2 regions of the Pseudomonas sp. P108 genome follow, and region 1 is predicted to be linked to the other one. Evidence: riboswitches for the same ligand, from Rfam matches in the RefSeq annotation. Region 1 holds a riboswitch; the other holds the start of a gene.
What was found. A riboswitch is a leader RNA that binds a small molecule or an ion and turns the genes downstream of it on or off. The one in region 1 is predicted to bind cobalamin.
Positions count from the first base shown of each region.

Region 1 (7,756 bases):
TACACCGAAGCCATGCACAGCGAGATCCGCCACGCCGTGGAAATCCAGGAACGTCTGGGCCTCGATGTGCTGGTGCACGGTGAAGCCGAGCGCAACGACATGGTCGAATATTTCGCCGAACAACTGGACGGCTATGTGTTCACCCGTTTCGGCTGGGTACAAAGTTACGGTTCGCGCTGCGTGAAACCGGCGGTGATCTTCGGCGACCTCAGCCGTCCGAAAGCCATGACCGTGGAGTGGATCCGCTACGCTCAAGGCCTCACCGACAAGGTCATGAAAGGCATGCTGACCGGCCCGGTGACCATGCTGATGTGGTCGTTCCCGCGTGAAGACGTCAGCCGCGAAGTGCAGGCGCGGCAACTGGCGCTGGCGATTCGTGATGAAGTGGTGGATCTGGAAGCCGCCGGCATCAAGATCGTGCAGATCGACGAAGCGGCGTTCCGTGAAGGTCTGCCTTTGCGTCGGGCGCAGTGGCAGCATTATCTGGACTGGGCGACTGAGGTGTTCCGCCTGTGCGCCTCCGGTGTGCGCGACGAAACGCAGATCCACACGCACATGTGCTACAGCGAGTTCAACGATGTGATCGAATCCATCGCGGCGATGGATGCCGACGTGATCACCATCGAAACCTCGCGTTCCGACATGGAATTGCTGGATGCCTTCGAAGCCTTCGCTTACCCGAACGACATCGGCCCGGGCGTTTACGACATTCACTCGCCACGCATCCCGGATGCTTCGGAAATGGCTAATCTGCTGCGCAAGGCGGCCAAGCGGATTCCGGCCGAGCGGCTATGGGTCAACCCGGATTGCGGTTTGAAAACCCGTGGGTGGCCGGAGACGGAAGCGGCGCTGGTGCACATGGTCACCGCCGCCCGGCAGCTGCGTAAAGAACTGGCCTGACACTCTGGCTGCATGAAACACAAAACCTGTGGGAGCGAGCCTGCTCGCGAAAGCGTCTTGTCAGTCAACATCAATGTTGGATGATCTGCCGCCTTCGCGAGCAGGCTCGCTCCCACAGGGTTTTGTGCAAGTCATGAGATTGGATGGCTTCGCGGGACCTGTTGTTGCTACTGTGGCCAGCCGCAGTCCAGGCGCTTTCGCTACATGAAACATCACCCCTTTATTCAAGCTGTTTCCGACGCCGACATTCCTGCCGTGCTGGATTTTGTCTTCAAGGCCCGTGCCGAGCTTTTCCCCAAGCTCAGCGCGACCGGCATGCCTGACGATCTGGCGCGTTTTGCCGAGGTTTATCTGCGTGGGGAAGGGCGCTTTCTGATTGCTCGTCATGCGGGGCAGATCGTTGCCTCCATCGGCTATCTCCCTTACGACCGACGCTTCCCGAACCTTGATTATCCCGGCCGCAAGGTAGTGGAAATCGTGCGCCTGTTCGTCGTGCCTTCACAACGGCGTTCCGGGTTGGCCGGTGCGATTTATCGATCACTCAAAGACCTGGCACTCGCCGACGGAGTCGGGGTGATCTACCTGCACACCCATCCGTTTCTGCCGGGGGCCATCGAGTTCTGGCAGCGGCAGGGTTTCGAGATTATTGCTGTCGACGCTGACCCGGTGTGGCAGACCACGCACATGCACAACGTCATGAGTGAAATCGAAGAATCTGCGCCCCATCGAACGGGTCCGTCAGATAGTGCGCCCTGACCCCGAACGTCTCCTGTAATCGCTGCGGTGTCAGCACCGCCAACGGTTCGCCCAGCGCCACCAGCCGCCCGCGCTCCAGCACCGCCAGACGATCGCATTTCAACGCCTGATTAAGATCATGCAAGGCGATCAGCGTGGTCACCGGCAACGCCTGCACCACGTTGAGAATGGTCAGCTGATGCTGAATGTCGAGGTGGTTGGCCGGTTCGTCCAGCAACAGGATTTGCGGTCGCTGCGCCAGGGCCCGAGCGATGTGTACCCGTTGTCGCTCACCACCGGACAGGCTGCGCCAGAGACGGGTGCGCAGGTGCATCGCGTCGACGTCGGTCAGCGCCTGCTGAACAATGGCGTCGTCGGCCGCGGACCACGGTTGCAGCGCCGACAGCCAAGGCGTACGCCCCAGCGCCACCGCATCGAACACGCGAATGCCGTCGTCGGTGTCGGCCTGTTGCTCGACCACCGCAAGCGTTTGCGCAATGCTGCGCCGGGCCATTTTGCCCAGGCGCTGACCTTCGAGCAGCACCTCGCCAGCGCTCGGTTCACGCAGCCCGGCCAGCAACTTCAACAGGGTGGATTTTCCCGAGCCATTCGGTCCGACGATGCCCAGCGTCTCGCCGCGCTGAACCTCAAGGCTGACACCATTGAGCAACTCGGCGCCGCGCACCTTGAAGGTCAACCCGGAGCAACTCAGAACATTGCTCATCGCGCCGATCTCCGACCCACCAGAATCAGGGCAAACACTGGCGCCCCGACCAGTGCGGTAATCACCCCGACCGGAATCACCTGGCCCTTGATCAACGTGCGCGACAGCACATCAGCGGCAATCAGAAACACTGCGCCGCCCAACGCACTGGCCGGCAACAAGCGCGCATGCCCGGTGCCGAGCAACAGCCGCGCGGCGTGGGGAATCACCAACCCGACAAAACCGATCGAACCGACAATCGACACCATCACCGCCGTCACCAGTGCCGCGCAGCCAATCAGCAGAATCTGCACACGTCGCACCGGAATGCCGAGGGATGCCGCCGAATCCGCACCAAAGGTAAACGCATCCAGCGCCCGCCGATGCCACAGACACACGACCAGTCCCAACACGGCCACCGGCACCGCCAGCCACACCGACGGCCAGCGCACGCCGCCGAGATTGCCCAACAGCCAGAACATGATGCCGCGCGCCTGTTCAGAGCTGGCCGAGCGGGTGATCAAAAACGCCGTGAGCGCGTTGAACAGCTGCGAGCCGGCGATCCCGGCAAGAATGATCTGCCCGGTGCCGCTGGCCGAACCGCTGACTCGCGCCAGCACAATCACCAGCACGAACGCCGTGACTGCGCCGGCAAATGCACCGACTGACAGCGAGATGATCCCGGCGCCGACACCGAGCAGCGCCACCATCACCGCCCCGGTCGAGGCGCCGGCAGAAATCCCCAGCAGATAGGGATCGGCCAGCGGGTTGCGCAACAGCGACTGCAAAATCACCCCGCACGTCGCCAGACCGGCACCGCATGCAGCCGCGACCAGTGCGCGGGTCAGGCGATAGTTCCAGACGATGCCTTCGTCGATAGGATCCAGCGCGTACCCGGCGCCCCACAATTTGTTCGCCAGCACTTGCACGACCACGCCCGGTTCAATCGAGGTTTCGCCGATGGCCACACCAGCGACCACTGCAATCAACAGTGTCACCAAGGCCAGCAGCGTACGGATCAGACTGGCACTCATTGCGACAGGTCATTGCCGTTGATGGCCGTGGCCAATTGCTCGATGCCATCGAACATGCGCAGGCTCGCCTGCATGGCCATGGCGTCAAGAATGATGATGCGGTTGTGCTTCACCGCGTCCATGTTGCGCGTCACCGGGTCAGTGCGCAGGAAGGCGAGTTTCTTTTCATAGTCGTCGGCGGGGAAGCGTCGACGGTCCATGCGCGCGATGACGAGAAAGGTTGGATTAGCCTTGGCGATGGTTTCCCAGCCGACCGTTGGCCACTCTTCATCGGACTCCACCACGTTACGCACGCCGAGGGTGCTGAGCATGAAATCGGGAACGCCTTTGTGCCCGGCCACGAACGGCTCGATGTCCATTTGTGCGCTGGAAAACCAGACCAGCGCGCTGGCATCCTTCAGCTGTTTGCCTTGGGCTGTGGCAATCGATTTGGCGAGGCTGGCTTTGAGCTCGTCGTTGAGCTGCTGGCCACGCTCCTGAACATCGAAGATCTGCGCCAGTTGGCTCACGCTTTTGTAAATCGTCTCGATGCGAAACGGCGCCAGTCGCGTGCCATCGGCGCCGACGAGGTTGTCCTTGGCTTCGCAATCGGAAGGCAGCAGGTAGGTCGGAATCTTCAGTTCATGAAATTGCTCGCGGGTGCCGACCGCGCCTTGCGGGCCGACCATCCATTCCAGCTCCACGGCGACCAGTTCCGGGCGCTTGCCGATCACCGATTCGAAACTTGGCTCGTTGTCAGCCAAACGCTCGATCTTGTCGTCCTGGGCTTTGTATTTGGCCAGCACATTGTTGAACCACAACGAGGTGCCGACGACTTTGTCGCCCAGGCCCATGGCGTAGAGCATTTCCGTGCCGGCCTGGCCGATGGTCACGGTGCGCGTCGGTGCGTGCTGGAAGGTCAGGGTGCTGCCGCAGTTTTCGACGGTCAGTGGATAGACAGTCGATGCCGCCTGCGCCATGGCGCCAAGGCTCAGGCCGGTGATGAGGGTGGCGATGCGGGGCAGCAGCATGTGGCAGTCTCCGAGGGAACCGTACGGGGAGCGGGAGAGTACGGTCTGGAAACACACCATCGAACGCGGTCAGGAAAACAGCGCAAGGCCGGGCAGCCAACGAAGACGCGCACGGCACGATGTCCTTCCCGGACACCCCGCCGGTTAGTAATCACTGTGCCGGCAGGTCTCCTGACTGATGCGTCATCGCCTGGCTCCGGCCTTCCCGGGATTCACCCAGTGGCAGTCGTGGAGCAGGCTCGGCACCTACAGTTGCGGGGGCAGTTCCGATCAGTGCTGAGCAAGCACCTCGGATTCCCTGTTAGTCCCGTTCGGGAACCGGCGGCGGCATGGTAGTCGATCGAGCCGCTGAAGGGGAGACGAATCTGCCGTGACGAGGATTAGTGCTGGCTCATCAAACCGTGCAACACGCCTAAACGCAGGCCCGGTTCGGAGGGCAGCATTTGCGCGATGCCGAACACCTTGAACGCCGCCAGCATCAACACCAGACCGCCGGGCAGAATGCTTTGACGATGCGGTTGCAGCCCGGCCAGTTTCAGTTGCTGGACGTTGTTCACCTTCAGCAGAAGCAACGACAGGCGCAGCAGTCCGCCGTAGGTGATACCGTCCTGACCGTAGTCGTTGAGGCGATTGGCCTTGAGCACTTTGGCCAGCATGCGCGCGGTGCCGGACGAACCGATGGTTTGCTGCCAGCCCTGAGCGCGATAGCGTCGGGCAACCTTTTCAAACTGCAGGATGGCAAAGCGTTCGGCCTCCTGTAGGGCACCGGCGGACACGTCACCGCCGCGAAAGAAGCGCGTGCTCAAGGTGCCACTGCCAATGGCGATGCTTTCGGTGAGCAATGGTTGTGAGCCTTGGCCGAGGATCAGCTCGGTGGAGCCGCCGCCGATGTCGACCACCAGGCGCAGGTCTACGGCGCTCGGCAAGGCGTGGGTCACGCCGGCGTAGACCAGCCGCGCCTCTTCATGGCCGCAAATGACGTCGATGGGAAAGCCCAGATGCCGCTCGGCACTGGCCAGAAACAGTTGCGCATTGTCGGCCTCGCGCACTGCGCTGGTCGCCACCGCGCGAACCCGGCCGGCCTCGAAACCGCGCAGCTTCTTGCCGAACCGCGCCAATGCCTGCCAGCCGCGATCCAGTGCCAACGCATCCAGCGCACCACCATCAAAACCTTCGGCGAGACGCACGGGTTCACGCAGGGTTTTCACTTCCTGAATCTGCAAGCCCTTTCGACTGCGCACTGACTGGCCGATCATCAGGCGAAAGGCGTTCGAACCCAGGTCGATGGCGGCAAACAGCGAGGCGTCGTCTTTCATGGGAATCCTTGCAATGCATCCGTCGCGAGGCTCAAGACGGTTTGCGAGGATTCTGCCGTGATCTTGATGACATCCTGATGACGGGGTGGGGGCGGTTCAATGAATTTGGTGCTGTCATGACACTGTCATTATCCGGCGTCTATGCTGAGGCCAATACATCGCGTGTTCTTAAAGTTTTTGCTGCCAGTTTTGGCAGCTTTTTTTTGCCCGCGATTTGGCAATGCCGCGAACTGATCGTTCCCATGCTCCGCGTGGTAATGCCTCTAGGGACGCTCCGCGTCCAGTGACGCGGAGCGTCACGGGCTGCATTCCCACGCAGAGCGTGGGAACGATCAGGGGTAGGGGCTACTCAGCAGGCTTGCGGGGTTTCGCCCCGGGCCAGACGCGCATTGATGTCTTCGATTACCTCAGGCAACTCGGCGATGGTGTCGATCAGATAATGCGGGCGCGAAGGCGCGAACATCTTGCCAATTCGCTCACGTTCCTCTGCCAGACGATCCGATGGCAGCGCTTTGAACTGCTCATAGGTCAGCCCCAACGCATTCCCCGAGCAGGTCAACGCCACCGTCCACATCCCCGCGCTACGCCCTTCAAGAATTCCGGGCCAGGTGTCATCGACCTTGACGCACGCCGCCACGTCACTGATGCCCAAGGCAATCACATTGGCCAGGGCCTGCGCTGGATATGGCCGGCCATTCGGCACTTCATCGGTGGCGACGACATGGTCAGCGACGTAGCCATTTTTCCGCGCCAGTTCGACGACCTTGGCCATCACCACCGCCGGATAACCGGAGCACGAACCAATTTTCAAACCCTTGTCGCGCAACGCTGCAATCGCCTCGAGCGCACCCGGAATCAGCGCTGAATGCAGGGCGATTTTCTCGATCTGCAACGGCATGAAGCGCTCGTAGATTGCCGTCACATCGTCGTCACTCGGCAAGCGGTCGAACGCCGCACGATAACGCTCGGCAATCTGCGGCAGGTTGCACAGGGTGCGGATGTGATCCCACTTGCCCATGCCCATTGGCCCGCGCGCTTCTTCCAGCGATACCGCGACGCCGAACTCGGCAAAGGCTTCGACGAAAATCTGCGTCGGCGCAAACGAGCCGAAATCGACAACGGTGCCGGCCCAGTCAAGGATCGCGGCTTGCAGGTGAGTCGGTTGTTGGTACTGCATGGTCAATCTCCGTTTTCAGGTAAGCGTGGGCCGTCCCTCGGTAATGAGGTAGGCGGTTCAAGGGTCAGTGCTGATCAGGTCAGCGGTGGATTCGCATCAAACAGTTCGGCAATCACTGGCCGGTTCCTGCGGATGCCGAGGCAGCACAGGTGGTATTCGATAAAGAACGGGTGGTCGACAAAGGTGATCGGCGTGGTGCCGGGTGTTTCGGCGTACTCGACGGCCGAGACAAACCCGATGCCGATGCCCTTGACGATGGCGTGCACGATGGCTTCGCGGCTGTTGAGTTGCATGACGCAATTGAGCTCGATATCGAGACGCTTGCAGCTTTCTTCCACCAGTTGGCGGGTGCGCGCACTTTGTTCGCGCATCACCCATTTTTCGCGGCTGATTTCGTTGATGTGTACCTGCGCCTGACTGGCCCACGGATGGTCATCGCGCACCACAGCAATGATCGGATAACGGTGATACAGCCGCGTGTGGAAGCGCTCATCGAATTCCGACAGCGCCAGAATCGCCACGTCGATATCGAAGTTGAACAACCGCGCCAAGGTGTCCTTTTCCGAGGAAAACGAGGTTTCCAGTTCGATATCCGGGTGGCGCTGCATCAGCTCATAGGTCAGATTCATCGCGATCGGCGGTGACACCGCGCCGAGGCGCAGCATGCCGGTCTTGCGCTGCTTGAAGCTCTGCAACAGTTGCACCGCTTCATCTTCCTGGCCGAACAGACCTTGAGTGATCGCGTAGAGCTTGTGCCCGGCGGCGCTCATCTCGATGTAGCGTCCACGGCGATGGAACAGCTCGACCGAGAAGGTTTTCTCCAGCGCGTTGACCTGCTCGCTGACGGTCGGCTGACCGACGCAGAGGTACTCCGCCGCGAG
Region 1 is NZ_CP126691.1:2,759,573-2,767,328, forward strand. It holds gene metE (5-methyltetrahydropteroyltriglutamate--homocysteine S-methyltransferase) at 1-900, shown strand, start outside; gene QOM10_RS12195 (GNAT family N-acetyltransferase) at 1,105-1,656, shown strand; gene QOM10_RS12200 (ABC transporter ATP-binding protein) at 1,595-2,359, opposite strand; gene QOM10_RS12205 (iron ABC transporter permease) at 2,356-3,360, opposite strand; gene QOM10_RS12210 (ABC transporter substrate-binding protein) at 3,369-4,382, opposite strand; cobalamin riboswitch at 4,526-4,720, opposite strand; gene QOM10_RS12215 (Ppx/GppA family phosphatase) at 4,763-5,698, opposite strand; gene phnX (phosphonoacetaldehyde hydrolase) at 6,048-6,875, opposite strand; gene QOM10_RS12225 (LysR substrate-binding domain-containing protein) at 6,950-7,756, opposite strand, start outside.

Region 2 (7,756 bases), 800 kb from region 1:
AAGTGCAGGGCATGAATCTGGAGCATTACGCGGCGCTGTTACGGTTACTCGAACCGTTTGGCGTGCGTCTGCAAAGTGTTGATGGCGATCGTATCGTTTATCGGGTCAATGGCAGTGCCGATCAGATGCGTGCGCAGTTGTCGCTGGCCAGGTTGCAGGAGTTGCCCGCCGAAGCACCCGCCCCGGTGGCGGCGCCGCAGCCAGTGGCTGGCGGTGCAACACCTGTCGCGGCGCCAGCCCCGACACCGGCAGCACCATCGTTGCGGTTTCGCTGGTAAGTCTTTCTTTATATAGAAGCAACAGGAGTGGTAAATGGCCGATACGCGGCGTTGGTTCTGGCTCGGTGGGGTTGTCCTGCTTTGCGCGTTTGTCTGGTTGCTGCACCCGATCCTCACGCCGTTTCTGGTGGCGCTGCTGCTGGCCTATCTGTTCGATCCGCTGGTGGATCGCCTGGAGCGGCTTGGTTTGTCGCGAACCTGGGGTGTGATCGCGGTGTTTGCTCTGTTCACCTTGATCGTCACGGCGCTGATGCTTGTGCTGGTGCCGATGCTCGCCAAGCAGTTGCTGCGTTTGTACGAACTGGCGCCGCAAATGCTCGATTGGCTGCAGCACACGGCAGTGCCGTGGGCGCAGTCGAAGCTGGGGTTGTCGGACGGTTTCTGGAAGTTCGATAAGGTCAAGGCTGCGATCAGCGAGCACATGGGGCAGACCACCGATATTGTCGGCGTGGTGCTGAGTCAGGCAACGGCCTCCAGCCTGGCGCTGATCGGCTGGCTGGCCAATCTGGTGCTGATCCCTGTGGTAAGTTTCTACCTGTTACGCGACTGGGACGTGATGATGGCCAAGATCCGCAGCCTGCTGCCGCGTGATCGGGAAGAGACCATCGTATCGCTTGCCGGTGAATGTCATGAGGTACTGGGCGCGTTTGTTCGCGGTCAGTTGCTGGTGATGGTGGCGCTGGGCGTGATTTACGCGGCGGGCCTGATGATTGTCGGTCTGGAGCTGGGGCTGTTGATCGGTTTGATCGCGGGTCTGGCGGCGATCGTGCCGTACATGGGCTTCGTGATCGGTATTGGCGCGGCACTGATTGCCGGGTTGTTCCAGTTCGGTGGTGATCTGTATCCGATGGTCGGGATCGTCGCGGTGTTCATGGTCGGTCAGGCGCTGGAAGGCATGGTGCTGACACCATTGCTGGTGGGTGATCGTATCGGTCTGCATCCGGTGGCGGTGATTTTCGCGATTCTGGCCGGCGGCGAGCTGTTCGGTTTCACCGGCGTGCTGCTGGCGTTGCCGGTGGCGGCGGTGATCATGGTGCTGGTGCGCCATGTGCACGACTTGTACAAGGACTCTGACATCTATAGTGGCGTTGACGATCCGCAGTTGTAATGGCACAGGGGCGGCCCGGCGAATAGCCGGGTTGGCCCGTGTCCTGCAGGCGCTGGCGCCAAAGAATCTGTCATAAAACCAGCGTGTTAACGCAAACCTTTGATTTTGCTTGGACTCTGTCGCATTGTGCGCTCAGCTTCACGGGTATAAACTTCGCAAACTTTACACAGAGGCCACTAACGGTTCCTTGAGAACTGTTCAGTCAGCATGAAACCGATTCAGCTGCCCCTAGGTGTGCGTCTGCGTGACGACGCCACCTTCATCAACTACTACCCAGGCGCCAATGCCGCTGCACTCGGCTATGTCGAGCGTCTATGCGAAGCCGACGCCGGCTGGACAGAAAGCCTGATCTACCTGTGGGGCAAACACGGCGTAGGGCGTACGCATCTGTTGCAGGCGGCGTGTCTGCGATTCGAGCAGATGGGGGAACCGGCGGTGTACTTGCCGTTGGCCGAGTTGATGGACCGCGGCGTCGAAATCCTCGATAACCTCGAACAGTACGAACTGGTTTGCCTGGATGACTTGCAGGTGATTGCCGGCAAGGCTGACTGGGAAGAGGCGATGTTTCACCTGTTCAACCGTCTGCGTGACAGCGGTCGGCGCTTGCTGATTGCCGCTTCCACCTCTCCGCGTGAATTGCCGGTCAAACTGGCTGACTTGAAATCGCGCCTGACCCTGGCGCTGATTTTCCAGATGCGCCCGCTCTCCGATGAAGACAAATTGCGCGCCTTGCAATTGCGCGCGTCGCGTCGCGGTCTGCACCTGACCGACGAGGTCGGGCATTTTATTTTGACTCGCGGCACCCGCAGCATGAGTGCGCTGTTTGACTTGCTTGAACAGCTCGATCAGGCCTCTTTGCAGGCTCAACGCAAGCTGACCATTCCCTTCCTGAAGGAAACGCTAGGCTGGTAACGGCGCGGCTTTCAGCGTGTTTCGGCATATTTCAGGCGCCAGAAAATCCGCTTTCCAGCGCAGTGTGCAGGCCGCGTATCGGTTCAAATGGGCTTAAGCGCTTAGATGTAAACGAGAAACCGGGAAGTCACAAAAAGATCGATTGAATTTGCAAATGAGACTGATAGCGGGCATAGTCTCGGCTTCTTTACAACTATCAGCCACGGTCGTGCCCATGCTAAAGCGCTTCGCACCCCTCGTGCCTCTCGCACTCGTCACCCTGTTGTACGGTTGCGCTGCTCATTCTCCAGTCCAAGAGCAGCCTCAACAGGTTAAAAATTCTGCCACGGCTCAGTCTTCCGTTATTTACCAGGAAGAACTGGACACCGAAAAAGAACTCAACGAATTCAATGGCAAGAAGCCTTATCAGCTTCCTGTTCTGGCCGACAGCATCCTCGAACGCGGCATGTCCCTGATTGGTACCCGTTACCGTTTCGGCGGTACCTCTGAAGCCGGTTTCGATTGCAGCGGTTTCATCGGCTACCTCTTCCGTGAAGAGGCCGGCATGAACCTGCCGCGCTCCACCCGCGAAATGATCAACGTGGATGCGCCGCTGGTCTCGCGCAGCAACCTTGAGCCGGGCGATCTGCTGTTCTTCGCCACCAACGGTCGTCGCGGTCGTGTCAGTCACGCCGGGATCTACCTCGGTGACAACCAATTCATCCACTCCAGCAGTCGTCGCAGCGGCGGTGTTCGCATCGACAGCCTGGGTGACAGCTACTGGAGCAAGACCTTCATCGAAGCGAAACGCGCTCTGGCCAACGCTCCGACCGTAGTCACGGCTCGTAAGTAATCCCCCCGTTGTCGCTGCGTTCGCGGCGACAATCGGGCTTCCGGCAACGGAGTAGACGTATACTTTACAAGGTGAAGTTAAAGTCTTACTTGAAGTTTGCCGCGTAGCCGCTAGAATCCTGAATCTATATTGATGGCAAACCGCCTGCGTGCTCACGCAGGCGGTTTTCTTTTCTGTCCATCGGCAGAAAAAGCCGCAGCCAGATCAGGATGTTCTGCTTATGACGATGTCGGCCCGCCTCACATTGATGCTCTGCGCAGCGCTGCTCAGCGCCTGCGCCAGTCGCACGCCGCCACCTGCGCCGGTGGTTCGTGCCCCGGTCGTGTTCGGCCCCTCCCAAGCTTTTTCGCCTGCTGCTGAAGACGTGCTGTTTCGCGCGCTCGGTCTGGTCGGCACGCCTTATCGCTGGGGCGGCAACACGCCGGATTCAGGGTTTGATTGCAGCGGGCTGATCGGTTTTGTCTACCGTGATGCGGCGGGCATTTCTTTGCCACGTTCGACGCGTGAGCTGATCGTCATGCAGGCACCGAATGTCGGTAAGGAAGGCTTGCAGACCGGCGATCTGATCTTCTTCGCCACCAATGGCGGCTCGCAGGTCAGTCATGCGGGGATCTACGTCGGCGAAGGGCGCTTTGTGCATGCGCCGGCCACGGGCGGCACGGTGAAGCTGGACAGTCTGTCGAAGGCGTATTGGCAGAAGGCTTATCTGAGTGCCAAGCGGGTGTTGCAGCCGGAGCATCTGGCGCATAACCCGTAGTAAAAATCGCAGCCGTTCTAATGTGGGAGCGAGCCTGCTCGCGAAAGCGGTGTATCAGTCAACTCAATGGATGCTGACACTATGCATTCGCGAGCAGGCTCGCTCCCACAGTTGTTTCAGGTCACATTCAACATCACTTCGTGGCTGAGACTCGCCAAACCTTATTGCCAACATCATCCGCCACCAGCAAGCCACCCTGCTGATCGATCACCACGCCCACCGGGCGGCCCAGTGCATTCTCATCCTTGTCGAGGAACCCGGTCAGCACATCCACCGGTGTGCCACTCGGCTTGCCGCCGGTAAACGGCACGAAAATCACTTTGTAGCCACTGTGCGGTTTGCGATTCCATGAGCCGTGCTGGCCGATAAAGGCACCTTCCTTGAACTGCGCCGGCAGGTTGTTGCCCTCGGCGAACGTCAGGCCCAAAGACGCAGTGTGCGGCCCGACGGCGTAATCCGGGGCAATGGCCTTGGCCACCAGATCCGGGTTTTGCGGCGTAACGCGGACATCGACATGTTGGCCGTAGTAGCTGAACGGCCAGCCATAGAAACCACCGTCCTTCACAGAGGTGATGTAGTCCGGCACCAGATCACTGCCGATCTCGTCACGTTCATTCACTGCCGTCCACAGCGCGCCACTGGTGGGTTCCCAGGCCAGGCCATTGGGGTTGCGGATGCCCGAGGCAAAGATCCGGTGATTGCCGGTCGCCCGATCAACTTCCCAGATCGCGGCGCGACCTTCTTCCTTATCCAGACCATTTTCGCCGACGTTGCTATTCGAGCCGACCGTGACGTACAACTTGCTGCCGTCCTTGCTGGCGATGACGTTTTTGGTCCAGTGGTGATTCAGCGTGCCGCCAGGCAAATCGACAACCTTGATTGGCTGCGACTTGATCTCGGTCGCGCCCGGTTCGTAGTTAAAGCGCAGCAGGCGATCGGTATCGGCGACGTACAGATCGTTGCCGACCAGCGTCATACCGAAAGGTGAGTTGAGGTTTTGCAGGAACACTGTGCGCGTCTCAGCGACGCCATCGTGGTCGGCGTCACGCAGCAAGGTGATGCGGTTTGGGCTGGGCACGCCAGCGCCGGCCTTGCCCATGACCTTCTTCATGACCCAGCCGCGAATCCCGCTGCTGTCATCCGGTTTTGGCGGAGCATTGGTTTCCGCCACCAGCACATCGCCGTTGGGCAGCACATACAACCAGCGCGGATGATCGAGGCCTTCGGCGAACGCTGCCACCTGGGTGCCAGCCGCCGCTGTCGGTTTGCCGCCCTCGGGCCAGCCGATCGCCGGGGCGATGTTCACCGTCGGGATCAGGGTCTTGTTCGGTTCGGGCAGCTTCGGCGACGGGCCGGTGCCGTCGGAGACTTGCAGGCTGGAGGTCTCACCGCAGGCGGCGAGCCCTCCGGCGAAGGCGATGACAAAAACGAGCTGGGGCTTGCGCATTGCTGATCTTCCCTATGAATGCATTCCTAATCATAGAGGAGGGCGCAAGCCCGATGGTTCAACTGCTCAGCCGCGGGCTTCCTTGAACAGCACGGCGATTCCCGGGTGATAGTTGCCCGCTTCGCTGCGCAACTTGCGGTAGGCGTAAGGGAAATACCAGGCGACCGCGCAGGTGTGTTCCTTTTGCAGATCGTCGACCATGTCCTGCAGCTCTTCGGGGCTGGCGCTGTGCTGGGGTTTTTGCGGCGCGATAAACAGGCAGCCGAGCTTGAGATCGCTGGCGTAGCTGATGCGTTTGGCGTCGTTGGTGATATCGAGCAGGGCTTGGGTCAGATTCAGGTTGGTGACCTTCGGCCAGCGCTGAGTGGCCTGGATAAAGGCGCGGTCTTCGGCGCCGGCAAGAAACAGATCGGCGCGAGCGTTGCGCTCGCCTTCTTCGTTCTGCTTGCGCGTGGGAGTTTCGTTCAAGGTCACCAGCTCAGCCATCCAGGCCGCCGCCGAGAGCAGTCCGAGATTGGCTTTCTCGTCATGCCAGTAAGGGGTATCGCTGTCGCCGCGCACGGCGTTGTAACGGTCGATACAGTCAAACCAGCGTTCGAGCACCGGGCGCAGGAATTCCAGGCGCGGGTTGCTGATGATCATGCCTTGCATCGTCATCATCCTTTATTGTTGTGGTGGGCTTTTCGGGAAAAGCATGGCTCTTTGATATCATTTGTATCAGTGTGGCACAAGATTGGCGGCAGATAATTGATCGGCGGCAGTTATTCGCCCGATGGCCGCCTCTTTAATTGACGCTCCACCCCCAACCCTCTAACCTTCGCGGCTTGTTTCAGGTGCTCTGTGACCTGCGTCGACAGAGTGAAACAGGGAAGCCGGTGAGGGTTGTCTTCAAGCGAAGAACTACCACGATCCCGGCGCTGCCCCCGCAACGGTAAATGAGTGAAAGCTGCGCCTTGAGCCACTGCCTCGAAAGAAGCGGGAAGGCGCGCAGTCAGGCCAACGCCGCTCATGAGCCCGGAGACCGGCCTGATCCATCCAGCGGCATCACGGTGGGCGATGCCAGGCTTTTTGCCGTCTATTCTTGTGCCTGCCCGCCGTTATCCAGCCTCAACGGAGAGCTCCCCATGACTGATTCCCCCGAGCGCGACGAACGCCATCTGGCGCGTATGCAGCGCAAAAAAGCCGTGATCGACGAACGTATCGCCAACTCGCCTGACGAGTGCGGCCTGGTGCTGGTGCTGACCGGCAACGGCAAAGGCAAAAGCAGCTCGGCGTTCGGCATGCTCGCCCGTGCCATGGGCCACGGCATGCAGTGCGGTGTGGTGCAGTTCATCAAGGGCCGCAACAGCACCGGCGAAGAGTTGTTTTTCCGCCGCTTCCCTGAGCAGGTGCGCTTCCACGTGATGGGCGAAGGCTTCACTTGGGAAACCCAGGATCGTCAGCGCGACATCGCCGCCGCCGAAGCCGCGTGGGCGGTGTCCCGCGAACTGCTGCGCGATCCGTCGATTGGTCTGGTGGTGCTCGACGAATTGAACATCGCTCTCAAGCACGGCTACCTCGATCTTGATCAGGTGCTCAGCGATCTGCAGGCGCGTCCGCCGATGCAGCACGTGATCGTCACCGGTCGCGCGGCCAAGCCGGAAATGATCGAGATGGGCGACACGGTCACCGAAATGGGCATGCTCAAACACGCCTTCCAGGCCGGCATCAAAGCGCAGAAAGGCGTCGAACTTTGAATCAACCACGTCACTGCCCGGCGGTGCTCATCGCCGCGCCGGCTTCCGGTCAGGGCAAGACCACCGTCACCGCCGCGCTCGCCCGTTTGCATCGCAATCAGGGGCGCAAAGTGCGCGTGTTCAAATGCGGCCCGGACTTCCTTGATCCGATGATTCTCGAGCGCGCCAGCGGTGCGCCGGTGTATCAATTGGACATGTGGATGGTTGGCGAGCAGGAGAGTCGTCGTCTGTTGTGGGAAGCCGCTGCCGAGGCGGATCTGATTCTGATCGAGGGCGTGATGGGCCTGTTCGATGGAACGCCGTCCAGTGCCGATCTGGCGCGGCACTTCGGTGTACCGGTGCTTGGCGTGATTGATGGGACGGCGATGGCGCAGACCTTTGGTGCGTTGGCGCTGGGTCTGGCGAGGTATCAGCCGGACCTGCCGTTCGCTGGCGTGCTGGCCAATCGTGTCGGTACTTTGCGCCATGCGCAATTGCTCGAAGGCAGTCTCACTGAAGGCCTGCGCTGGTACGGTGCATTGTCCCGCGAGACCGGTATCGAACTGCCGAGCCGGCATCTCGGCCTGGTGCAGGCCAGCGAACTGAATGACCTCGATGTGCGTCTCGACGCCGCTGCCGACGCTCTCGCCAGCAGCTGTGAGGTAGCGCTGCCACCGGCGGTTGAGTTCGCCGCGCCTGACATCATC
Region 2 is NZ_CP126691.1:1,963,064-1,970,819, forward strand. It holds gene QOM10_RS08650 (DUF2066 domain-containing protein) at 1-278, shown strand, start outside; gene QOM10_RS08655 (AI-2E family transporter) at 313-1,386, shown strand; gene hda (DnaA regulatory inactivator Hda) at 1,594-2,298, shown strand; gene QOM10_RS08665 (C40 family peptidase) at 2,513-3,130, shown strand; gene QOM10_RS08670 (C40 family peptidase) at 3,351-3,887, shown strand; gene QOM10_RS08675 (PQQ-dependent sugar dehydrogenase) at 4,021-5,334, opposite strand; gene QOM10_RS08680 (hypothetical protein) at 5,401-5,985, opposite strand; cobalamin riboswitch at 6,149-6,379, shown strand; gene cobO (cob(I)yrinic acid a,c-diamide adenosyltransferase) at 6,459-7,070, shown strand; gene QOM10_RS08690 (cobyrinate a,c-diamide synthase) at 7,067-7,756, shown strand, end outside.
Region 2: linked by a shared signal. The riboswitch ahead of cobO (cob(I)yrinic acid a,c-diamide adenosyltransferase) and the one ahead of QOM10_RS12210 (ABC transporter substrate-binding protein) in region 1 are both predicted to bind cobalamin.